One region of the Streptomyces sp. NPDC058620 genome, then DNA from elsewhere that is predicted to be linked to it. Evidence: riboswitches for the same ligand, from Rfam matches in the RefSeq annotation. Region 1 holds a riboswitch; each other region holds the start of a gene.
The links. Region 1 has a riboswitch for cobalamin ahead of ACFWSK_RS10045 (cobalamin biosynthesis protein). Riboswitches for the same ligand answer to the same signal wherever they lie in the genome.
Positions count from the first base shown of each region.

Region 1 (5,647 bases):
TCTCGACCGGCGCTCTGAAGCCCAAGACAGCGGTGGCGATGTCCGCCGTTCTCAATCTGATCGGCGCGTTCCTGTCGGTGGAGGTCGCGAAAACGATCTCCGGCGGGATCGTCAACGAGGACGGCCTGAGAACCGAGGTCATCTTCGCGGCGCTCGTCGGCGCCATCCTCTGGAATCTGCTGACCTGGCTGGTGGGCCTGCCCTCCAGCTCCTCGCACGCCCTCTTCGGCGGCCTCATCGGCGCCGCGGTCATGTCGGCCGGCTGGTCCTCGATCGACGGCGGCACCGTCGTCACCAAGGTCCTGCTCCCCGCCATCGCCGCCCCGCTCGTCGCCGGCCTCGCGGCCCTGCTGGCCACCAGGCTGACGTACCGGATCAACCGGAAGGTCACCGACGAGGCCCAGCTGAAGTCGACCGCCAAGGGCTACCGGGCCGGCCAGATCGCCTCGGCCGGGCTCGTCTCCCTCGCCCACGGCACGAACGACGCGCAGAAGACCATGGGCATCATCACCCTGGCCCTGGTCACCGGCGGTGTCCTGGCCCCCGGCTCCAACCCGCCGGTCTGGGTCATCGTCTCCGCCGGTGTCGCCATCGCCCTGGGTACCTACCTCGGCGGCTGGCGCATCATCCGCACCATGGGCAGCGGCCTCACCGAGCTCAAGCCGCCGCAGGGCTTCGCCTCCCAGACCAGTGCGGCCACGGTCATCCTGGCCTCCTCCCACCTCGGCTTCTCCCTCTCCACCACCCAGTCCTGCTCCGGCGCCGTCATGGGCGCGGGTCTCGGACGCAAGGGCGGTGTGGTCCGCTGGTCCACCGCCACCCGGATGTTCATCGCCTGGGGCCTGACCCTGCCGGCCGCCGGTCTGGTCGGCGCGGGCGCAGAGTTCCTCACCAAGCAGGGCAGCTGGGGCGTCGCCGTCGTCGCGGTCCTGCTCGTCGCGGGCTCCGGCGCCATCTGGCTGCTGTCGCGCCGCAAGCCGGTCGACCACACCAACGTCACGGACAGCCAGCACCCCGAGCCCGCGGGCGTCGTCACGATGGCCATGGCGGCCGTCACGCCGCCGCCCACCGGCACCGCGGCCATGGAGATCAAGTCCACCATCCCGGCCCCGGCCGGTACCACCGCCGACCCGGCCCGCCCGGCCACGGTCTAAAGGGCAGGAACTACCACCATGAAAATCGACTGGGCAGCTCTTGCCTCCGTCTTCGGCGTCAGCCTCGTGGTCACCGTGGCGCTCGTCGGCCTCTTCACCCTCGGCATCGTCGGCCTGTCCAGGCAGGCCGCGACCGCCTCGGCCGGCAGCTCCGGCGGCTCTCTCGCCCTGGCCCGTACCGGCGCATACCTCTGCTTCGGGCTCTGCGCCGCGGCGGTCACCTACGGGATCTACCTGATCGTCGTCTGACGCAGCGGCCGCAGCGCACGCTGCCGCATATGTCTCCCTCGCCGTTGATCTGCGCGCAGCCTCGCAGGTCAACGGCGAGTTGACGGGCGTTCGCACAGCGTGGTGGACTGCCCGTGCCGTTTACGGCGACAGAAGAGGAAGCCGGTGCGAATCCGGCGCGGTCCCGCCACTGTCACCGGGGAGCACTCCCCCCACACCGGAAGTCACGGTCCGCCCGCGGACTGGAAGGCCGGGGGGAACTGCCGATCCGGAAGCCAGGAGACTCTCGTCGCCGGTCACGTCGAACCAGGGCGCGGACCCTGAGTGAGGACATACGCCATGCTGCCCGGCCGCTGTGCGCCCGATCCTGTGTCACCTGTCGCCAGAACGTCCCGTGCATCGGCGGGCTGAGCCATGCGTGCCGACCGCATATTCGCGTACGGCGCCACGACCGGTCTGATCGGCGATCTGCTCCTGGGCGATCCCCGCCGGGGTCACCCCGTCGCCGCCTTCGGGCTGGCAGCCGCGGAGGTCGAGAACCGCCTGTGGCGGGACCACCGCGGGTGGGGCGCGCTCCACACGCTGATCTGCGCCGGAGGCGCCGCGGGAGCCGCCGCGCTCACCGCACGCGCCGTCCGCGACCGCCCCGCCGTCGCCGTCGCGCTGACCGCCGCCACCACCTGGTCCGTCATCGGCGGTACCTCACTGGGCCGCGAGGCACGCGCCATCGGCGGTGCGCTCGACGCCGGGGACCTCGACACGGCCCGCGAGCGGCTGCCCCACCTGTGCGGACGCGACCCGCAGGCGCTCGACGGGCCGCAGATCGCCCGCGCCGTCGTCGAATCCGTCGCCGAGAACACCTCGGACGCCGTCGTCGGCGCCCTCGTCTGGGGCGCACTGGGCGGCGTACCCGGTCTCGTCGCCTTCCGGGCCGTCAACACCCTCGACGCCATGGTGGGGCACAGGTCGCCCCAGTACCGGCGGTACGGCTGGGCCTCCGCCCGCCTCGACGACCTCGCGGGCTGGCCCGGGGCCCGCCTCACCGCCGCACTCGCCGTCGCCGCCGGCGGCCGGCCCCTGCAGGCGGTACGGGCCTGGCGGGCCGACGCGGGCAAGCACCCGAGCCCCAACGCGGGACCGGTCGAGGCGTCGTTCGCGGGCGCGCTCGGCGTACGGCTCGGCGGGACCCTCGCGTACGGCGGCCGGGTCGAGCACCGGCCGGTGCTCAACGGGGTGGCCGGCCGCGCGGTGGAGACCCCGGACATCGAACGTGCGGTGCGGCTGTCGCGCCGGGTGAGTGCGCTGGCCCTCGGCGTCTGTGTGGCCGGACGGCTGATCGCGGGACGGAGACGGATATGAGCGGCGGACTGCTGGTCGCGGGAACCACGTCGGACGCGGGCAAGAGCGTCGTCACGGCGGGGATCTGCCGGTGGCTCGTACGGCAGGGGGTGAAGGTCGCGCCGTTCAAGGCGCAGAACATGTCGCTCAACTCGTTCGTCACCCGCGAGGGCGCGGAGATCGGACGCGCCCAGGCCATGCAGGCGCAGGCCGCCCGGGTGGAGCCGACGGCGCTGATGAACCCAGTGCTGCTCAAGCCCGGCAGCGACCGGTCCAGCCAGGTCGTCCTGATGGGGAAGCCCGTCGGCGAGATGAGCGCACGCGGCTACCACGGGGGGCGCCAGGAATCGCTGCTCGGAACCGTCGTGGACTGCCTGGAGCAGCTTCGGGGCACGTATGACGCCGTGATCTGCGAGGGGGCGGGCAGTCCGGCCGAGATCAATCTGCGGCGTACGGACATCGTGAACATGGGCATCGCACGGGCTGCACGCTTCCCCGTACTGGTGGTCGGGGACATCGACCGCGGCGGTGTCTTCGCCTCGTTCTTCGGTACGACGGCGCTGCTGAGCGCGGAGGACCAGGAGCTGGTCGCCGGGTATCTCGTGAACAAGTTCCGGGGCGACGTCTCGTTGCTGGAGCCGGGTCTCGACATGCTGTACGAGCTCACGGGGCGGCGGACGTACGGGGTGCTGCCGTTCGCGCACGGGCTGGGAATCGACGAGGAGGACGGGCTGCGGGTGTCGCTGCGCGGCGCCGTCCGGGAGTCCGCCGTCACCGCGCCGCACGGCGAGGACGTCCTGCGGGTCGCGGTGTGCGCCGTACCGCTGATGTCGAACTTCACCGACGTGGACGCACTGGCCGCCGAGCCGGGTGTCGTCGTGCGGTTCGTGGACCGGGCGGAGGAGCTGGCCGACGCGGACCTGGTGATCGTGCCGGGCACGCGCGGCACGGTGAAGGCACTGGCCTGGCTGCGGGAGCGGGGACTGGCGGACGCGCTGGTGCGGCGGGCCGCCGAGGGGCGCCCGGTGCTGGGGATCTGCGGCGGTTTCCAGGTGCTCGGTGAGCACATCGAGGACGAGGTGGAGTCGCGGGCCGGGCACGTCGACGGGCTCGGGCTGCTGCCGGTACGCATCCGCTTCGAGAAGGCCAAGACGCTGGCCCGGCCGGTCGGTTCGGCGCTCGGGGAACCGGTCGAGGGGTACGAGATCCATCACGGGGTCGCCGATGTGCGGGGCGGGGAACCGTTCCTGGACGGATGCCGGGTGGGCGCGGTGTGGGGGACGCACTGGCACGGGTCCCTGGAGAGCGACGCGTTCCGTCGGCGGTTCCTGGCGGAGGTCGCGCGGGCGGCGGGGCGGCGGTTCGTCGCCGCGCCCGACACGAGCTTCGAGGTGCTGCGGGAGGAGCAGTTGGACCGGCTGGGGGATCTGATCGAGGAACACGCGGACACGGACGCGTTGTGGCGGCTGATCGAGGGCGGGGCGCCGGCTGGGCTGCCGTTCGTGCCGCCGGGGGCGCCGCGGGTGGGTACGCCTGTGGGGGCGGGTGCGCCTGCGGGTGCGGCGCGCCTTCCCCTGCCCGCCCCTTCCCGTGACCGGGGCTCCGCCCCGGACCCCGGTCCTCGATCGCCGGACGGGCTTGAGAACGCCCGGAACGCGGTCCTGGAGCCGGGTGGGCTTGAAGAGGACCGGAACGTGGCCCGGGAAGTCGACGGGCTCGAAGAGGCCCGGAACGCGGTCCTGGAAGTGGCCGGGAACGGGGCGGATCTGCCGCATGCCGAGAAGGAGACTCTGTGAGTACGCCGTATCCGTTCACCGCCATCGTCGGGCAGGACGACCTGCGGCTCGGGCTCCTGCTGAACGCCGTCAGCCCGGCCGTCGGCGGGGTCCTCGTGCGGGGGGAGAAGGGGACCGCCAAGTCCACCGCCGTGCGGGCCCTCGCGGCGCTCATGCCCGAGGTCTCCGTCGTTCCGGGGTGCCGGTTCTCGTGTGATCCGGTCGCGCCCGACCCGGCGTGTCCCGATGGGCCCCACGAGGCCGCGGGCGGTGTGTCGCGGGCCGCGCGCACCGTCGAACTGCCCGTCGGGGCCTCCGAGGACCGGCTCGTCGGGGCACTGGACATCGAGCGGGCACTCTCCGAGGGTGTGAAGGCGTTCGAGCCCGGGCTCCTCGCCGACGCCCACCGCGGCATCCTGTACGTCGACGAGGTCAACCTGCTCCACGACCACCTCGTGGACCTGCTCCTCGACGCCGCCGCCATGGGCGCCTCGTACGTGGAGCGCGAGGGCGTCTCCGTACGGCACGCGGCGCGTTTCCTGCTGGTCGGGACGATGAACCCCGAAGAAGGCGAACTGCGGCCGCAGTTGCTGGACCGGTTCGGGCTCACCGTCGAGGTCGCCGCCTCCCGCGACACCGATCTGCGGGTCGAGGTCGTACGGCGCCGGCTGGCCTACGACGACGACCCGGCCGGCTTCTCCGCCCGATGGGCGGACCAGGAAGAGGAGTTGCGCGAGCGGATCGCCGCCGCGCGCGCCCTGCTGCCCCAAGTCGTCCTCGGTGACGGCGTGTTGCGGCAGATCGCGGCGACCTGTGCGGCCTTCGAGGTGGACGGGATGCGCGCCGACATCGTCATGGCCCGTACCGCCACGGCGCTGGCTGCCTGGGCCGGGCGGGAGGAGGTGCTCGCCGAGGACGTGCGCCAGGCCGCGCTGCTCGCGCTTCCGCACCGGCGCCGGCGCAATCCGTTCGACGCGCCGGGGCTCGACGAGGACAAGCTGGACGACACGCTGCGGGACGCCGCGCCGGACGAGAGCCAGGGCGAGGGCGACAATGATCCGGACCCGGACGGGCCGGATGACGGCGGTGACGGTGGTGGTGGCGGTGGCGTGCCGCCGCAGGCCGACGGCCCTGATGGACCGGCCGGGGCCG
Region 1 covers NZ_JBHXQO010000007.1:36,467-42,113, forward strand. Annotated here, with positions in the region: gene ACFWSK_RS10035 (anion permease) at 1-1,154, shown strand, start outside; gene ACFWSK_RS10040 (hypothetical protein) at 1,173-1,403, shown strand; cobalamin riboswitch at 1,536-1,668, shown strand; gene ACFWSK_RS10045 (cobalamin biosynthesis protein) at 1,797-2,741, shown strand; gene ACFWSK_RS10050 (cobyric acid synthase) at 2,738-4,516, shown strand; gene ACFWSK_RS10055 (putative cobaltochelatase) at 4,513-5,647, shown strand, end outside.

Region 2 (5,647 bases), on a different contig from region 1:
CCGCGAGCCGTTCGGCGCTCTGGCGGCCGATGCCGCGCGAGCCGCCGGTGACGACGGCGACCCTGCGGCGGGTGGGGGTGGCCTGCTCACTCATCACGCTGCTCCCTGCTGGAGGGGACGGCTGCCTGCGCCACCCCGGGTAATCAACGCTAACACCAATAACGTAGCGTCGCTACCCTCCTGTCGGTAGCGATGTTATCCAGCAGCGATAACCCACCGGCATCCGTCCTCCGCCGCGCATATTCGGATGCGCTCAGCCCTCACGCCGTGATACTCCGCCAGTCATGGATGACCTTGTGACGACACGCCTCACGCTCCGCCTGATGAGTCCCGCCGAAGCAGCGGACATAGTTGCGGGCGAACCGGGGGCCGACGCCCGGTGGGCCCCGGGGTACCCCACCGACGGGGACAAAGGCGGTGCGCGCCGCTACCTCAGCACGTGCGAGACGTCCGGGGACCCCCGGCCGTTCGGCTCCTTCGAGATCAGGCGGCGGGAGGACGAACAGGTGATCGGTGGGCTGGGATTTCACGGCGTACCCGATGAGAACGGTCAGGTGACCATCGGCTACGGTCTGGCCCCCGGCGCCCGGGGGAAGGGGTACGCCTCCGAGGCGCTGCGCGCCCTGCTGGAGTTCGCCCGCTCGCAAGGCGTCGCATCCGTGCGGGGCGACGCGAACCTCGACAACATCGGATCCCACCGCGTCATGACAGCGGCCGGGATGCGGCTCGTCGGGGTGGACGATCAACTGCATCACTACCTGGTCGACTGGACCGGCAAGGACGCATAGGGCACGTCGGCCCGCCGTCCTGCCGGCGTCCGGCGCCACGAACCGCGCAACCCGCCGGGCAGCGCCCGGCGGGTTGCGTAGCGAACGGATACGGCTCAGTCAGGGGTGTCGAGGGACCGGTGGGCCGGTCACCTGCCACCGCTCAGGTCACCGCCCCCGCAGTCCGGGACGCCGCTCCGGTGCCCGCGCGCGAGCTGTCCGCCTCAGGCTCCAGCAGTCGTTCGGTCAGATATCCGAAGACGAGACCGAAGCAGCCCCACAGCGTCGCCTGGATGGCGAGCGTGGACAGCCGGAACTGCCAGAGCAGCGTGGCCGGGAAGTCCTTGCCGACCTCGTTGAACGAGGGCAGGAAGGCGTAGGCGAGTCCGATGAGAAGGACGAAGCCGGCGAACGCGGCGATCGACGCGTTCCAGTTGCCCAGACGGGGTGCGAGCCGCTTGCCGATGATGACGGCGGCGACGGCCAGCAGCACGCTCAGCGCGACCATCAAGAAGAAGAGGGCCGTGCGCTGTCCGATGGTGCCGGGATCACCTACGGCCGGCGGGTTTGCCGGGTACTTCAGGAACGGCACGACGTACACCGTCAGCAGCGCGGCACCGGCGACGAAAGCGGCTGTGGCCCGGGGGCCGAAGTCGCCGATGCGGCCGAGCGCGTAGCAGAAGACGAGTGCGGCGATGCCGCCGACCGCCACGCCGAACACCAGGATGCCGGTGGCGAGGCCGCCGGTGGCCTGCATGGTGCGGCTGACGAGTTCCTCGCCGCCGCCGTGGTCGTGGTGGTGAGCCGCTTCCAGCGCGATGGCGGCGTCCACCTGGGACTCACCGAGGAAGTAGGCGACGACGAGGGCGAGCGCGCCCGCCACGAGGCCGGCCAGCATCCCGCGGACGAGCAGAGCTCTGACAGAGATGGAGTTCACGAGGTTGTCCCCTGCGTATCGGGTTCTCAGTGGCAGGGGAAACCGAGCAGGTGCCGGCCGTCGTGGACCCACTCGTGGACGCCTTCACCGGCGATGACCGAGATGGCCCCCTGCTCGGCGCCGACGAAGTACAGCAGGACGAGCATGAGAATGCCGAAGAACGCCGCCCAAGGGGCAAGGGCCTTCAGCGAGATGGGGGTGATGGCGGGTGCGCCGGTGGCGGGGGCAGCAGACTGTGCCATGGCAGAACCTCCTGTGGGAACACGCGTCCCGATCGTGGTGCCTCAGACGACAGTGCCGGGTCTGACTTCCCGTACAGGTACGAGTTCACAGTGGCGCGACCGTGCCGGATTCTCACCGGCTTCCGTCACACCGTCGTCATGGTCGTCGTGACCATACCGCTTGCGGCTGGGCACCGCCATGGTGCAATCGGCAGGGCGACGGGCCCCGACGGCCACACGTCACGTACGGAACAGGCCATGGTTCACGGAGTGGAGAGCGCGTTGACGGTACGGGTGATATTGATCTCGCCTGCGATGAATCCCGGTCTGCGAGAGGCCCGGTTCGAGGGTGACGCGCCCCTCGACGAGGCCGGAACACGTCGGGCGCGTGCCGCCGCGGGTGGCGTACCGGATGCGGACCTGTGCCTGAGCGGCGGCTCCGAGCGCTGCCTTCGGACCGCCGAGGTCCTCGGCCTTCAGCCCGTGTCCGAACTCGCCCTCGCCGACTGGGCCATGGGGCGCTGGCGCGGGAAGCGGCTGTCCGACGTGAGCGACAGCGAACCCGAGGCCGTGGCGTCCTGGCTGGCCGACCCGGACGCGGCCCCCCACGGTGGTGAGTCGCTGTCGAACCTGTCCGCCCGGGTCGGCGGCTGGCTCGACGGTCTGGAGGAGGGCAGCGGCCGGGTCCTCGCCGTCGTCGAGCCCGCCGTCGTACGCGCCGCGATCGTTCATGGACTCGGTCTGCCCTCGTCGGCGTTCTGGCGCCTCGACGTGCCTCCTTTGACCCGCACCGAACTCAGCGGACGCCAGGGGCGCTGGAACCTGATGTGTGGTCAGGCTCTTTGAGGCCGATACGTGTTGAGCCGGACGACCGTCAGGCGGGAAGTGTGATGGCCGTGGCCGCGATGCCGTCGTGAACCAGCCATCTGCCCGTGAGCACCGGAGGCATTCCGGGCGCGGTCCGCAACAGCGTCGCGGTGAATGTTCCTCCGGCCGCGGTCGCGGACGTACGGACGAACGTGATGTCCGCTTCGGTGAAGTCGAGTTCGGTCCGGGTGAGGGGGAACCACGTCTTGAACACGCTCTCCTTGGCGCTGAACAGCAGCCGGTCCCAGTGAACGGCCCCGGTCCCGTCGGGCTCCGTGCCGGTTCTCCGTCCCGTCAAGTCGTCGTGCGACAGGAGCCGCTCCCGCTCCGAGGGGAGCGAGACGATCTCCCATATGCCGGAGGGCAGCGGCGCGTTGGGTTCGGCATCGACCCCCAGGCCACGGAGGTCCTCCGCCCTCGCCAGCGCTGCCGCACGGTAGCCGTCGCAGTGCGTCATGCTGCCGACGAACCCGGTGGGCCACAGCGGCATTCCTCGGTGACCACGCAGTACGGGAGCGGGCGGCAGGCCCAGAGCGGCCATCGCCCTGCGGGCGCAGGCGCGGGCCGCGGCGAATTCGTGGCGCCGTTTCGCCACACTCGTGGCGACCAGTGCCTCTTCCTCCGGGAACAGGGTTCCGGCGGGTGCGTCCTCCTCACAGGTCGCCGCGCTGGCCACGTACGGAGGGAGGAGCCGGTCGATCACGATGCCTCTCCCTGCCCGGCGGGCGCCGGTCCGTCCGCGTCGGGCGGCGTCCCGGTCTGCGTGCCGGCCCCGTCCTCGTACGGCAGGATCTGCCGCAACAGCCCACGGGGGTGGCCCAGTTCGCGCCACTCCCTGGGATAGCCGATCGAGACTTCCTCGAAGCGCACCCCGTCGTACCAGGTCGTACGGGGAATGTGGAGATGGCCGTACACAACGGCCGCCACGTTGAACCTGCGGTGCCAGTCGGCTGTGAGTTCGGTGCCGCACCACTGGGCGAACTCCGGGTGCCACATGACGGATGTGGGTTCCCGCACCAGTGGCCAGTGGCCGGCGAGCACGAGGGGGATGTCCGGGTCGTGTGCGGCCAGCCGCTGCTCGGTCTGCGCGACCCGGGCCCGGCACCAGTCGTCGCGGGTGGCGTACGGGTCGGGGTGCAGCACGAACTCGTCGGTGCATACGACGCCCACTTCGTGGGCGCGAGCCAGGGACTCCTCCTTGGTCGTCGTGCCCGGGGCGCGGAAGGTGTAGTCGTAGAGAACGAAGACGGGTGCGACCGCCACCGGCCCGTCCGGCCCCGGCCAGCGGGGGAAGGGGTCCTCGGGTGTGGAGACGCCGAGCGCTCGGCACACCTCGACGAGGTGGTCGTACCGCGCCTGGCCTCGAAGCGCCACGGCGTCCCTGTCGATCGTCCAAAGTTCGTGGTTTCCCGGCGTCCACACGACGTGGGCGAATCGGCTCGCGAGCAGTTCCAGCGCCCACGCCACGTCCTTCACCTGCTCGGCCACGTCACCCGCGACGATGAGCCAGTCCGCATCCGACATCGGGTGCAGCGACTCGACGATCGGCCGGTTGTCGGCGATTCCGACATGCAGATCGCTGACGGCGAGGAGCCGGCCCGCTCCGTGCGCGGGGTGCGGGACCGGATACTGGGCGGGGTCGCTCGGAGAGCTCATGGACGCGTTTCCCGATCTCGCGGCGGATACGTGAGCCTGTTCCACAGGTACGGCGTTCGTTCGAATTTACCGTCTCACGGGTGACCGTGACCACGCTTTCGATCTTCCCGGTTCGTCGGGTCGGCGGGCCTCCGGCCGAGCGGGCCGCGTGCGGACCACCGGCCCGGGTTGCCGACGGACAACTCGGCGCGGAGAGCCGTCGGGGCGGCCGGGTACCGGCGTAGGGTCACGTTCATGGTGCATGTACTGAGCAGCCGGGTGTTGCTGCGACCTCGTGACCCTCAGATCTCGCGGGATTTCTACGGGGAAGCTCTCGGTCTCGCCGTGTACCGCGAGTTCGGCACCGGGCCGGAGCGCGGCACGGTCTACTTTCTCGGCGGTGGCTTCCTGGAGCTGTCCGGAAGATCGGACGAACCGCCGACCGCGAGCATCCGCCTCTGGATGCAGGTGGCCGACTGCGAGGCCGCGTACCAGGAACTCGCGAGCCGTGGCGTCCACGTCCTTCGCGCACCGCTGCGGGAGCCCTGGGGTCTGATCGAGATGTGGATCGCCGATCCGGACGGTCACCGCATCGCACTCACCGAGGTGCCCGACGACCACCCGTTGCGCTACCGGCCCTGACGTCGGCCGCACGCCGGCCATCGTGCTCCTGCGGCACCCGCCCCGCCGTCGTCCACCCGCTACACACGGTCAAGCGTACGGACACGGCGGGTGTTCGGCACAGGTCATATGAGGATGGCGTAGACGAGGAAGAAGGCCGCCACCACCACCGCGAGGGCAAGGATGGCGATGAGAGGTCCCATCGCCCATCCCCTGGGTGGTTCGTTCCACGGCCCCGCCTCCGACGTGCTGCTTTCGCCCGGGGGCGTGTCGCCCGTAGGGACACCCCCTCCGGGCTCCAGGCCGGGCGTGTTGCGCGGGTCCGGGTCGGGATTTCCAATGCTCATACCTCTTCACGTACCCATATGGACGGGAATACACCGAATATCCGGTATCTTCCTTGAGCGGCCGCACGGAGAACGGGGCCCGCGCGGCCGCGTGTGGGCCGCCGGCGTACGGCTCAGGCCGCGACGTAATCCCGCAGATGCCGGGCGGTGAGGGTGTCCCCCGTCGCGACGAGGTCTGCCGGCGTCCCTTCGAACACCACGCGGCCGCCGTCGTGCCCGGCCCCGGGTCCGAGGTCGATGAGCCAGTCCGCA
Region 2 covers NZ_JBHXQO010000033.1:47,821-53,467, forward strand. Annotated here, with positions in the region: gene ACFWSK_RS25780 (SDR family oxidoreductase) at 1-94, opposite strand, end outside; gene ACFWSK_RS25785 (GNAT family N-acetyltransferase) at 285-788, shown strand; gene ACFWSK_RS25790 (CbtA family protein) at 931-1,704, opposite strand; gene ACFWSK_RS25795 (CbtB-domain containing protein) at 1,731-1,946, opposite strand; adenosylcobalamin (AdoCbl) riboswitch at 1,950-2,097, opposite strand; gene ACFWSK_RS25800 (histidine phosphatase family protein) at 2,184-2,771, shown strand; gene ACFWSK_RS25805 (4'-phosphopantetheinyl transferase) at 2,800-3,495, opposite strand; gene ACFWSK_RS25810 (metallophosphoesterase family protein) at 3,492-4,448, opposite strand; gene ACFWSK_RS25815 (VOC family protein) at 4,683-5,069, shown strand; gene ACFWSK_RS25820 (DUF6480 family protein) at 5,174-5,395, opposite strand; gene ACFWSK_RS25825 (ATP-binding cassette domain-containing protein) at 5,509-5,647, opposite strand, start outside.
Region 2: it holds a riboswitch for cobalamin, as region 1 does, so the genes downstream of both, ACFWSK_RS25795 (CbtB-domain containing protein) here and ACFWSK_RS10045 (cobalamin biosynthesis protein) in region 1, are expected to answer to the same signal.

Region 3 (5,647 bases), on a different contig from region 1:
GTCACCGGATAGTGGCTGCCGGCGGCTCCGGAGCCGCCCTTCCGGTCGCCCTGTGAGGCGACCTCCGCTCCGCAGCCGGTGAGGGCCAGGGCGACGGCGAGCGCGAGTGCGGCGGGTCGTACGGGGTTCGTCATGGTGACGGGGACTCCTTGGGACATCGGTTACGCGGCGAGGAGACGGTCGAAGAGCAGCTGGATCGCGCCGGTCTCCGGGTGCGGTACGCGGTGCGCCCGTACGCCGAAGACCTCGGCCAGCAAATCGGGTGTGAGGACGTCGTGCGGAGGGCCGGAAGCGACGATCCGGCCGCCGTCGATGACGTGGATGAGATCGCAGTGGAGTGCGGCGAGGTTGAGATCGTGCAGCGCGGTGAGAACGGTCAGCCCGCTCTCGCGCACCAGGGCCAGCACCTCCAACTGTTGTGCGATGTCCAGGTGGTTGGTGGGTTCGTCGAGGACCAGGACCCGGGGCTGCTGGGCCAGCGCGCGGGCGATCAGCACACGCTGCTTCTCACCGCCGGAAAGGGTGAGGAAGCCGCGATCGGTGAGGTGGCCGGCGCCGACTCCCGCCAGCGCGGCCTCGCACGTACGCCGGTCCTCCTCGGTGGTCCGGGCCATGGACCGCTGGTGCGGCAGCCGCCCCATCGCCACGACCTCGGCGACCGTGAAATCGAACTCGGTGACCGCCTCCTGGGGAAGCGCGGCCAGCCGGCGGGCGCTCTCGCGCGCGCTCATCGCGGAAAGGTCGTCCTCGCCGAGCCGGACGGTGCCGGCCGAGGGGCGCAGGGCTCGGTAGACGCACCGCAGCAAGGTGGACTTTCCGCTGCCGTTGGGCCCGACGAGGCCGACGAACTGCCCTGTACCGGCGCGCAGTGTGACGTCGTCGACGAGTCGCGCGCCGGCGATCTCGACCGTCAGTTCATCGATGTCGATCCGCATCACGCGCCTCCGAACGTGTAGGAGCGGCGGCGCATGAGCAGGACGAAGCAGGGAACACCGATGACCGCGGTCAGTACGCCCACGGGCAGTTCGGCCGGTGCGAGCACCACACGGGAGAGGATGTCCACCCAGATCAGCAGGACGGCGCCGGCGAGCGGTGCGACGGCGAGGAGCCGGCGGTGGTCCGCGCCGACCAGCATCCGTGCGGCGTGCGGGACCATCAGGCCGACGAAGCCGATCGCACCGCTCACCGCGACGACGGCCCCCGTGACGGCCGCGGAGACGAGGAAGAGCTCCTTGCGCAGCCTTCCCGCGTCCACGCCCAGCGCTGCGGCGGTCTCGTCGCCCATGGCGAGGGCGTTCAGCCGGCGCGCCGACCATGCGAGGTGGGCGAGGCCGGCGAACACGGCGGTCGCGGCGATCGGCACGGATGCCCAGGTGGCTCCGCCGAGGCTGCCGAGCATCCACATCATCGCGGAGCGGGCCGCCTCGCCGCGCTCGGCCGCGAACACCATGAACGTGGTCACGGCCGAGAAGCCGTAGTACATCGCGGTGCCCGTCAGTACGAGCCGCAGCGGGGTCAGGCCGCGATCGGTGCGGGCGATGGCGTACACCAGCACCATGGCCAGGAGGGCGGAGACGAAGGCCGCCGACGACAGGGCCCAGATGCCGAAGGCGCCGAACGCGCCGAAGATGAGGACGGCGTTGGCGCCGACGGCCGCGCCGGAGGAGATACCGAGGACGAACGGGTCGGCCAGGGCGTTGCGGACCATGGCCTGCACGGCGACGCCGATGGCCGAAAGGCCCGCCCCCACGACGGCAGCCAGGACGGCTCGCGGGAAGCGCAGTTCCCAGACGATGGTGTAGGCCGCGACCTGGTCGGGGGCGATGGTTCCGCCCGTCAGCCCGGCCCAGAGATGGCGCACCACCTCTCCCCAGGAGAGCCCCGAGGCCCCGGTTCCGGCGCCGAGGACGAGGGAGACCGGGAGCGCGATGCCCAGGCAGGTCAGGAGCAGTGGCAGTGAGACGCGCTTGGGGGGCGCGGGCCCGGCGCCGGTGGGGGCGGCGAGCAGCGGTGCGGCGGGTATGCGTTCGAGCGATGTGGCCACGGGCGGGTCGCTTTCGCCTCGGGCCGTGCGCCTACGTTCCAAAGGAGCAGCCCGGGACTCGGGGCCCCTGCGCAGCACCTCTCGCAGTCCACGGCGAATTGACAGGAGCCATCACCACCGCGGGAAATCGGGCTTACGGAGACCTGTGTGGGCTCCGCCTACCGTTGCGGGTCAGCGCCGGACTTCGACCGGACTTCCCCCGCGGGGCGCATGCAGCTTAGCGCGGAACGGTTCGGCTACGTCGGGAACAAGGCACTACCCGCGGTCCACGTGGTGCGACCGGGCTCCCGGCGCTCAGCCCCTGGGATGTGTGCCCGGCGTGTGGCCGAAGGCGCGGCGGAAGACGTCGATGAAGGCGCTGGCGGAAGACCAGCCGCAGAGGTGCGCGACCGCGGTGACGGGCGTGTGACAGGCCAGCAGGACCAGTGCGTGGTGGAGCCGCGACTGGGTGCGCCACTGCGGGAACGTCATGCCGAGGTCGCTGCGGAACAGCCGGGACAGCGTGCGGTCGCTCGCTCCCACCTCACGGCCCAGTTCGGCGAGGGTACGGCCGTCCGCCGGATCGGCGCACAGGATGTCGCACAGCGTCCGCAGCAGCGGCACGGTCGGTGTGGGCAGGTGCAGCGGCTCCTGGGGCGAGGCTCGCAGCTGGTCGAGCAACACCGCGCGCAGTCGGGCCCGTTCGGGGCTGTCGGCGCCCGGGGGGCGGGTATGGGCGACGATCAGTTCGCGCAGCAGGGGGCCCACGGCGAGCACGGTCGGCGTGTCCAGGGCGAGCGGGTTCTCCGTCCTGGGCAGCCCCACGAGGTGCAGTTCGAGTTCGCCGTGGGCCTGGTGGGCATGCACGGTGCCGGCGGGGATCCAGATGGCGCGGGTGGCCGGGGCGACCCACGAGCCCGCGTCGGTGGTGACGGCCAGCACTCCGCGTCCGGCGTAGACGATTTGGTGGTCGTCGTGCCGGTGGGCATCTATCGCGGCGCCGGGCGCCATCCGCTGGGTGCGGGTCGGGGCGACCGACGTGTGGCGGATGTTCGTCATTGCCTGGCAGATTATCGGAAGTGCGACACGGTGCCGGGATCCGATCATGACGGGGTGCGAAGAAAACCGTCCCTCACACTGTTGTCCGTCGGGCATGCCTGCGTCGACGTCTACCAGGGCGCCGTGGCGTCCCTGGTGCCGTTCTTCGTCGCGGAGCGCGCCTACAGCTATGCGGCCGTCTCGGGCATCGTGCTCGCCGCCTCCCTGCTCTCGTCCGTGGCACAGCCGGTGTTCGGTGTCCTCACCGACCGTTGGCCGATGCCCTGGCTGCTGCCCGTCAGCACACTGCTGGGCGGTCTCGGAATCGCGCTGAGCGGGGTGAGCGGCTCGTACGCGCTGACCCTGGTGTTCGTGGCGGTGTCCGGGGTGGGCGTGGCCGCCTACCACCCCGAGTCCGCCCGGGTGGCCCGGATCGTCAGCCGGGGCAGTCACAGCGGGATGGGCTGGTTCTCGTTGGGCGGCAACCTCGGCTTCGCGGCGGCCCCACTCCTGGTCACCGCCGTCGTCTCCGTCGGCGGTCTGCGCCTGACACCGCTCCTGGTACTGCCCGCGCTGGTCGGCGTCTCCCTGTGTGTGCCGGTGCTCAGGGCGCTGGAGCGGCGCCGGTCCGACGGAGGCGGTACGGCGGTGGCGGCCGGGCCCGACGACCGGGCGTCGTTCGTGAGACTGTCACTGGCCGTGGTGTGCCGGTCGGTCGTCTTCATCGGCCTGAGCACCTTCCTCTCGCTCTACGCCACGGAGCGCATGGGCGGCAGTGGGACGGCGGGCACCGCGGCGCTGTTCGTGCTCTATCTCGGCGGTGCGGCCGGGTCCGTGCTGGGCGGCGCGCTGGCCGACCGGTGGGACCGGGTCACCGTCGCGCGCTGGTCGTACCTGCTCGCTTCCGGCTCCGTCGCGGGCCTCGTCCTCGTACCGGGCCCGGCGTTCTACGTGTTCGTCGCCCTGACATCGGCCGGCCTGTACGTCCCGTTCTCGCTGCAGGTCACGCTCGCGCAGGACTATCTGCCCTCGCGCGTGGGCACGGCCGGCGGGATCACGCTCGGTCTGACCGTCAGCATCGGTGGTCTGGTGAGTCCCCTCATCGGCAGCATCGCCGACGCGACGTCCCTGCGGACCGCGCTGGCACCCCTGGCCCTGATGCCCGCGCTGAGCTGGCTGCTGTTCCGCACCCTGCCCGAACCGACCGTGCCCGCTTCACTGCGCAGCCCCTGATTCCGGCCGGTGCCGCCGCGCCCGCCGGGCCTGAAGGGAGGGCATGGGTTCCTCGTCGGGGACTGGATCAGCAACACCTTCGGCGGCACGGTCGCCGACAGTTCGAAGTTCGGCACAGCCGTCTCCGGCAACCCCGGCGCGAACAGGCCCACCCCCTGTCCGGGCGGCCAGGACGAGACCGGCACGACCGGCGCCTTCCCGGCGGCACCTTCGGCGTGACCGTCTTCGCCAAGGTGACCCTGCGGAAAATTCTCGGCCGCCTTCCGGTACGTCCTCGTGCCGGACCGGCCCCAGGAATTCGCGTGCCGCTCTCCCGCGGGTACACCAGCAGGAGCAGGAAGCGGCCGACCGGCCGTCCGCTGCCCGCACCGGCGTCACCCGAGGGGCGAGAAACAGCTACCTCCGGAGACACCGGTTGTCGAACGCGCAAGCGCATGTGAGAGATTGGCACTCCTCTTGTGAAGGCGCTTCAGCAACTCCGGGGGCCGGGGGCACAGTCGTGGCTACCGGTCGGGGACGGAGGCGAACGCCCTTCTCAACATGCTTGCTTGCAGGGCGTGTTGGCCGATATCGGGACCATGACCTGTCTCGATTGAAGGGAAGATTCCGGTGATAGCATCCGGGCATCTGTGATCTTGATCCACTGGATTCAGATGCTGATTTGCGATCGGCGGCCTGTTCCACGCGACAGCGGCCGCGGGCAGCGCCCGAGCGGCTGTACCGCGGCTCCTCGCGAGGTGCACCGGTCGCCGTCCGCCTGCCATGCGCCCGGGAAGGTTTCCATGATTCGAGATGCACTTGTGTGGTGCTTGGTCGCGGTGGCGGCGACAGCCGTCGTCGCGGTCGTGGCACTCGCCGCCCGCAATAGAGCCCTAGGGGCGAAGAAGCAACAGACCGAGGCCGAGCTGAGGCGCCAGCTCCACACGTCCGACAGTCAACTGCACGTTTCGCGTGCCGAGTTGCAGAGGTTCAGGAGCGAGCAGGACCGGACCCTCCGGGAGGCCAAGGAGGCGGCGGAGGAGAACACCAAGGCGGTCCTCAAGGGCGCCGCCAGCTTCCTGCAGAGTCTCGCGGCGGAGCAGACGACACTCCTGGACGGGATTCAGCGGACGTACGGCGGTCACGCCGTGCTCAGCGACCTGCTGGAGGTGAACCACGCCAACGCCCAGATGGCGCGCAAGGCCCAGGGCATCGCGGTCATGTGCGGTGCGCCGCTCGGCCGCCGCAACAGGCCCGCCAGCGTGTACGACGTGGTGCGCAGCGCCCAGGGGCAGATACGCAACTTCCACCGGGTCGCCATCATGCAGCAGACCGGTCTCGCGCTGAAGGCGTCCGCGGTCGCCCCCGTGGCCC
Region 3 covers NZ_JBHXQO010000001.1:85,762-91,408, reverse strand. Annotated here, with positions in the region: gene ACFWSK_RS00405 (ABC transporter substrate-binding protein) at 1-134, opposite strand, end outside; gene ACFWSK_RS00400 (ABC transporter ATP-binding protein) at 162-935, opposite strand; gene ACFWSK_RS00395 (FecCD family ABC transporter permease) at 935-2,044, opposite strand; cobalamin riboswitch at 2,145-2,292, opposite strand; gene ACFWSK_RS00390 (AraC family transcriptional regulator) at 2,339-3,082, opposite strand; gene ACFWSK_RS00385 (MFS transporter) at 3,137-4,294, shown strand; gene ACFWSK_RS00380 (hypothetical protein) at 4,304-4,513, shown strand; gene ACFWSK_RS00375 (ATP-binding protein) at 5,077-5,647, shown strand, end outside.
Region 3: it holds a riboswitch for cobalamin, as region 1 does, so the genes downstream of both, ACFWSK_RS00395 (FecCD family ABC transporter permease) here and ACFWSK_RS10045 (cobalamin biosynthesis protein) in region 1, are expected to answer to the same signal.

Region 4 (5,647 bases), on a different contig from region 1:
TCAGATAGAACTGGACGTGAACGGCCTCCTCGAAGAGCTGCCGGGACAGATACAGCCGCGCCTCGGGCGAGTTGATGTGCTTGTACAGCGTCAGTACGAGGTTGTTGGAGACGATCGAGTCCCCCGTCGCGAAGAACGCGACGAGCCGCCCGATCATGTGCTGCTCGCCGGGCGACAGCTTCGCCAGATCGGCGACGTCGGAGTGGAGGTCGACCTCCTCCACCGTCCAGGTGTTCTTGATCGCGTCGCGGTAGCGCTCGTAGAAGTCCGGGTAGCGCATGGGCCGCAGGGTCAGTTCGAAGCCCGGGTCGAGCAGGTTCTTGGTCTCGGTGGAGCTCATTACTGGCAGGCCTCGCAGGACTCGGGGTTTTCGAGGGAGCAGGCGATCGCGTCCGCGTCGGGGGCGGCCGCCTGTACGGGGACGGGGGCGGCCGACGCCGCGCGGGCGATCCGGGTCGCCGGGCGCGAGCGCAGGTAGTACGTCGTCTTCAGCCCCTGCTTCCAGGCGTACGCGTACATCGAGGAGAGCTTGCCGATCGTCGGCGTCTCCAGGAACAGGTTCAGCGACTGGCTCTGGTCGAGGAACGGCGTACGCGCCGCGGCCATGTCGATCAGGCCGCGCTGCGGGATCTCCCACGCCGTGCGGTACAGCGCCCGTACCTCCTCGGGGATCCAGGCGAAGCCCTGCACGGAACCGCTCGCCTCGCGCAGCGCCTCCCGGGTCCGCGCGTCCCACACGCCGAGCTTCTTCAGCTCGTCGACCAGGTAGGCGTTGACCTGGAGGAACTCACCGCTGAGCGTCTCGCGCTTGAAGAGGTTGGAGACCTGCGGCTCGATGCACTCGTACACCCCGGCGATCGAGGCGATCGTCGCCGTCGGGGCGATGGCCAGCAGCAGCGAGTTGCGCATTCCGGTCGTCGCGATCCGGGCGCGCAGGGCGTCCCAGCGCTCCGGCCAGTTCAGCTCGGTGCCGTAGTGGTCGGGGTGCAGCACACCGCGGGCGGTGCGGGTCTGCGACCAGGCGGGGAGGGGGCCGGAGCGCTCGGCGAGATCGCAGGACGCCTCGTACGCGGCGAGCATGATCCGCTCGGAGATCTTCGTGGACAGCGCCCGCGCCTCGGGGGAGTCGAACGGCAGGCGCAGCTGGAAGAAGACGTCCTGGAGGCCCATCGCGCCCAGGCCCACCGGACGCCAGCGCGCGTTGGACCGGCCGGCCTGTTCGGTCGGGTAGAAGTTGATGTCGACGACCCGGTCGAGGAAGGTCACGGCGGTGCGGACCGTGGAGTCCAGGCGCTCCCAGTCGATGTCGCCGTCGGCCACGAACGCGCCTAGGTTGACCGAACCGAGGTTGCAGACGGCCGTCTCGCCGTCGTCCGTGACTTCGAGGATCTCGGTGCACAGGTTCGAGGAGTGGACCACGCGGCCCGGCTCGGCGGTCTGGTTGGCCGTGCGGTTGGAGGCGTCCTTGAACGTCATCCAGCCCTGACCGGTCTGCGCGAGCGTACGCATCATGCGGCCGTACAGGTCCCGTGCCGGCATCGTCTTGCGGGCCAGCCCCGCCGCCTCGGCGGCGCGGTACGCCGTGTCGAAGTCGTCGCCCCACAGGTCGACCAGCTCGGGCACGTCGGCGGGCGAGAACAGCGACCACTGGCCGTCCGCGTCGACGCGGCGCATGAACTCGTCCGGAATCCAGTGCGCCAGGTTGAGGTTGTGCGTACGCCGCTGGTCCTCGCCCGTGTTGTCGCGCAGCTCCAGGAACTCCTCGATGTCCGCGTGCCAGGTCTCCAGGTAGACGGCCGCGGCGCCCTTGCGGCGGCCGCCCTGGTTGACGGCGGCGACCGAGGCGTCCAGCGTCTTGAGGAACGGCACGATCCCGTTGGAGTGCCCGTTGGTGCCGCGGATCAGTGAACCGCGGGCGCGGATACGGGAGTACGAGAGGCCGATGCCGCCCGCGTGCTTGGAGAGCCGGGCCACCTGGTGGTAGCGGTCGTAGATCGAGTCGAGCTCGTCCAGCGGCGAGTCCAGCAGATAGCAGGAGGACATCTGCGGGTGCCGCGTGCCGGAGTTGAAGAGCGTGGGGGAGGAGGGGAGATAGTCGAGCCGGCTCATCAGGCCGTACAGCGCGGCGACCTCGTCCAGCGCCTCCGGGGTGTCGTCCTCCGCGAGACCGGACGCGACGCGCAGCATGAAGTGCTGCGGGGTCTCGATCACCTCGCGGGTCAGCGGGTGGCGCAGCAGATAGCGGCTGTAGAGGGTCCGCAGTCCGAAGTAGCCGAACCGGTCGTCGGCGCCGCCCACGAGCGAGGCGCCGACCAGGGCGTCGAGCCGGGAGGCGTGGACCCGGACGAACTGGGCGGTGCGGTCCGCGATCAGGCCCTCGCGGTGGCCGACGGCGACGGAGGCGGAGAAGGAGACCGCGCCCTGGCCTGACGCCTCGTCCGCGATGGTGCGGGTGAGGAGGCGGGCGGCGAGCCGGGAGTAGGCGGGGTCCTCGGAGATGAGGCCCGCGGCGGCCTCGGTGGCCAGCGAGCGCAGCTCCGCCTCGTCCGACTGGGCATTGCGGCCGCGCAGCGCGGCGGCGGCGACACGGCCGGGGTCGGTGTCGGGCAGATCCGCCGTGAGGTCGGTGAGGGTCCGCAGCAGTGCGGTCCCCGGGGCGTCCGTGGACGTTGCGGTCCCGGCGGACCGGTTCTTCTCGGCGGACTCTGCTGCTGAAACCGGATCGGCTGGCGCGATGGTCACCGCGGTGCTCTCCCTCGCTCGGCTCGGGGCCGGCGGGGAACGGGGGCAGCCGGGCAGCGTGGGGCCCGGAGGCGGCAGCACTGCGTGCGGCGTCCACCGGCCCATCCGCGAGGCCCGGACGTCTCTGCGCCCGGTTCGGTCGAGCCGGGCGCGCTGCCGACAGGTCTTCGGACTTCGGATGTGCAAAAGCACACCGATCACACCGTTGCGGGACAGTTCCGGATTCGCACCGGATTCCCCTGCGGCGACAGCGAGCATGAGCATACATGTGGGGGCTGCCCGTCGAGGCAGCCCCCACATGTTGTGTCGTGTGTCCGGAGCCCGGCCGGAGTGCTGTCAGGGTGCCGTCATAGTCAGTGGCCGCCCGGCGCACCCACCGTGGCGGGCGGGAGCACCGTCTTGACGCCCGGGTCGCCCGCGTCCGCCGTGTAGTCGGACGGGGAGGTCTCGTCGATCCCGGCCGGTGCCTTCAGCGCGTTGAGGACGAAGGTGAGGACGACCACGACCACCACGTTCAGGACGAACGCGGTGAGACCGATGTAACCGATCTCGCCGATGCCCGGGATCTCCTTCGAGGAGCCGCCGAAGTGCTTCTGCGTCGGGCTGGCCACGCCGTACGCGGCGACCGTCCCGTACAGCATGCCGACCGCCCAGCCGGCGATCAGGGCCCAGCGGTGGAACCACCGGGTGAAGAGACCGCCGACCAGCGCAGGCATCGTCTGGAGGATCCAGATCCCGCCGAGCAGCTGGAAGTTGATCGCGACCGTCTTGTCCATCGTGAGGACGAAGGCGAGCGCACCCACCTTCACCAGGAGCGAGACCAGCTTGGAGACCTTGGTCTCCTGCGCCGGGGTCGCGTCGGGCTTCAGGAAGTCCTTGTAGATGTTCCGGGTGAAGAGGTTCGCCGCGGCGATCGACATGATGGCCGCCGGGACCAGCGCGCCGATGCCGATCGCGGCGAAGGCGACGCCCGCGAACCAGTCGGGGAACATGTTCTCGAACAGCTGAGGGATCGCCAGCTGTCCGTTGTCGACCTTGACCCCGGCCGCGATGGCCATGAAGCCGAGCAGCGCCAGCAGGCCCAGCATCAGCGAGTACAGCGGCAGGATCGTGGTGTTGCGGCGGATCACGTCGCGGCTGCGGCTGGAGAGCGTCGCCGTGATCGAGTGCGGATACATGAAGAGCGCGAGCGCCGAACCCAGCGCCAGGGTGGCGTAGCCCCACTGGCCCATCTCACCCGGGACGAGCGCACCGCGCGGCTTGCCGGTCGCCTCGTTGGTCTGGGAGAACGCCTCGCTCGCCTTGGCGAAGATGTCGTCGAAGCCGCCCAGCTTGATCGGGATGTAGATGATCGCCACGGCGATGACCAGGTAGATCAGCCCGTCCTTGACGAACGCGATCAGCGCGGGCGCCCGCAGGCCCGAGGAGTAGGTGTACGCGGCGAGCACCGCGAACGCGATCAGCAGCGGCAGGTCCCTGATGAACCAGTGCGTCGTCTCGCCACCGCCGACGCCCATCACGTCCAGCACCGCCTGGATGCCGACGAGCTGGAGCGCGATGTACGGCATCGTGGCGAGGATGCCGGTGAGGGCGACCGCCAGTGAGAGCCCCTTCGAGCCGAAGCGGCCCCGGACGAAGTCCGAGGTGGTGACGTACCCGTGCTTGTGCGACACCGACCACAGACGCGGCAGGAACGTGAAGATCAGCGGGTAGACGAGGATCGTGTAGGGGACGGCGAAGAAGCCTGCCGCTCCCGCCGCGTAGATCGCCGCGGGGACGGCGACGAAGGTGTACGCCGTGTAGAGGTCGCCGCCGAGCAGGAACCAGGTGACCCAGGTGCCGAACGACCGTCCGCCCAGCCCCCATTCGTCCAGGCTGTTCTCGTTCTCGGCCTTCCGCCAGCGGGCGGCCATGAAGCCGATGACCGTGACGGCCACGAAGAAGAAGATGAACACGGCGAGTGCTACGCCGTTGACGCCGTCCTTCATGCTGACGCACCTCCCTTGCGGGCGCGCTGGTCACGCTGCCACAGCGTGTAAGCGATCATCGTCAGCGCGGTCGAGATGACGACCCAGAGCATCTGGTACCAGTAGAAGAACGGGATGCCGATAAAGGTCGGATCGACCTTCGCGTACGAGCTCACCCAGAGCATCGCCACGAACGGCGCGATGAGACAGAGGGCGATAACCACCCGCACGGGTGTGATCGTTGGTCGTTTTTCGGCGGTGTTTTCGGGCATGTGGTGCTCCGTCCCCTCGCTGGTCACCGGTGTAATGCGCACGAAATCTAGGCGAGGGGTCCGTCCAGCGTCACCCCCTGTCCGCATTGCGGTAGTGCAACGGTGATGTCTCGGTGAGACTCACGAGCGAAGCCATGGTCCGGTTCACGCCCCTCGCCTTCTCGTGCACAGCGAACGGCCCCCGTGGGAGAGGTGATTCCACGGGGGCCGTTCGTCGTGCGGTCGCGACGGACGAGGTGGTCGCGACGGGTGGAGCGGTGGCTCAGTCGGTGGGCCGCTTCAGGCGGGCCACGAACTTGTAGCGGTCGCCGCGGTACACCGAGCGCACCCACTCCACCGGTTCGCCGTGTCCGTCGATCGAATGCCGGGACAGCATCAGCATCGGCAGGCCGACGTCCGTACCCAGCAGTCCGGCCTCGCGCGGGGTGGCGAGCGAGGTCTCGATCGTCTCCTCGGCCTCGGCCAGCCGGACGTCGTACACCTCGGCGAGCGCGGTGTAGAGCGAGGTGTACTTCACCAGTGAACGGCGCAGCGCGGGAAAGCGTTTGGCCGAAAGGTGGGTGGTCTCGATCGCCATCGGCTCACCGCTGGCGAGGCGCAGCCGCTCGATCCGCAGCACCCGGCCGCCCGCGGTGATGTCGAGCAGGCCGGCGAGCGCGTCGTCGG
Region 4 covers NZ_JBHXQO010000008.1:17,970-23,616, forward strand. Annotated here, with positions in the region: gene ACFWSK_RS10980 (ribonucleotide-diphosphate reductase subunit beta) at 1-340, opposite strand, end outside; gene ACFWSK_RS10985 (ribonucleoside-diphosphate reductase subunit alpha) at 340-2,742, opposite strand; cobalamin riboswitch at 2,883-3,019, opposite strand; gene mctP (monocarboxylate uptake permease MctP) at 3,096-4,730, opposite strand; gene ACFWSK_RS10995 (DUF3311 domain-containing protein) at 4,727-4,981, opposite strand; gene ACFWSK_RS11000 (GntR family transcriptional regulator) at 5,244-5,647, opposite strand, start outside.
Region 4: it holds a riboswitch for cobalamin, as region 1 does, so the genes downstream of both, ACFWSK_RS10985 (ribonucleoside-diphosphate reductase subunit alpha) here and ACFWSK_RS10045 (cobalamin biosynthesis protein) in region 1, are expected to answer to the same signal.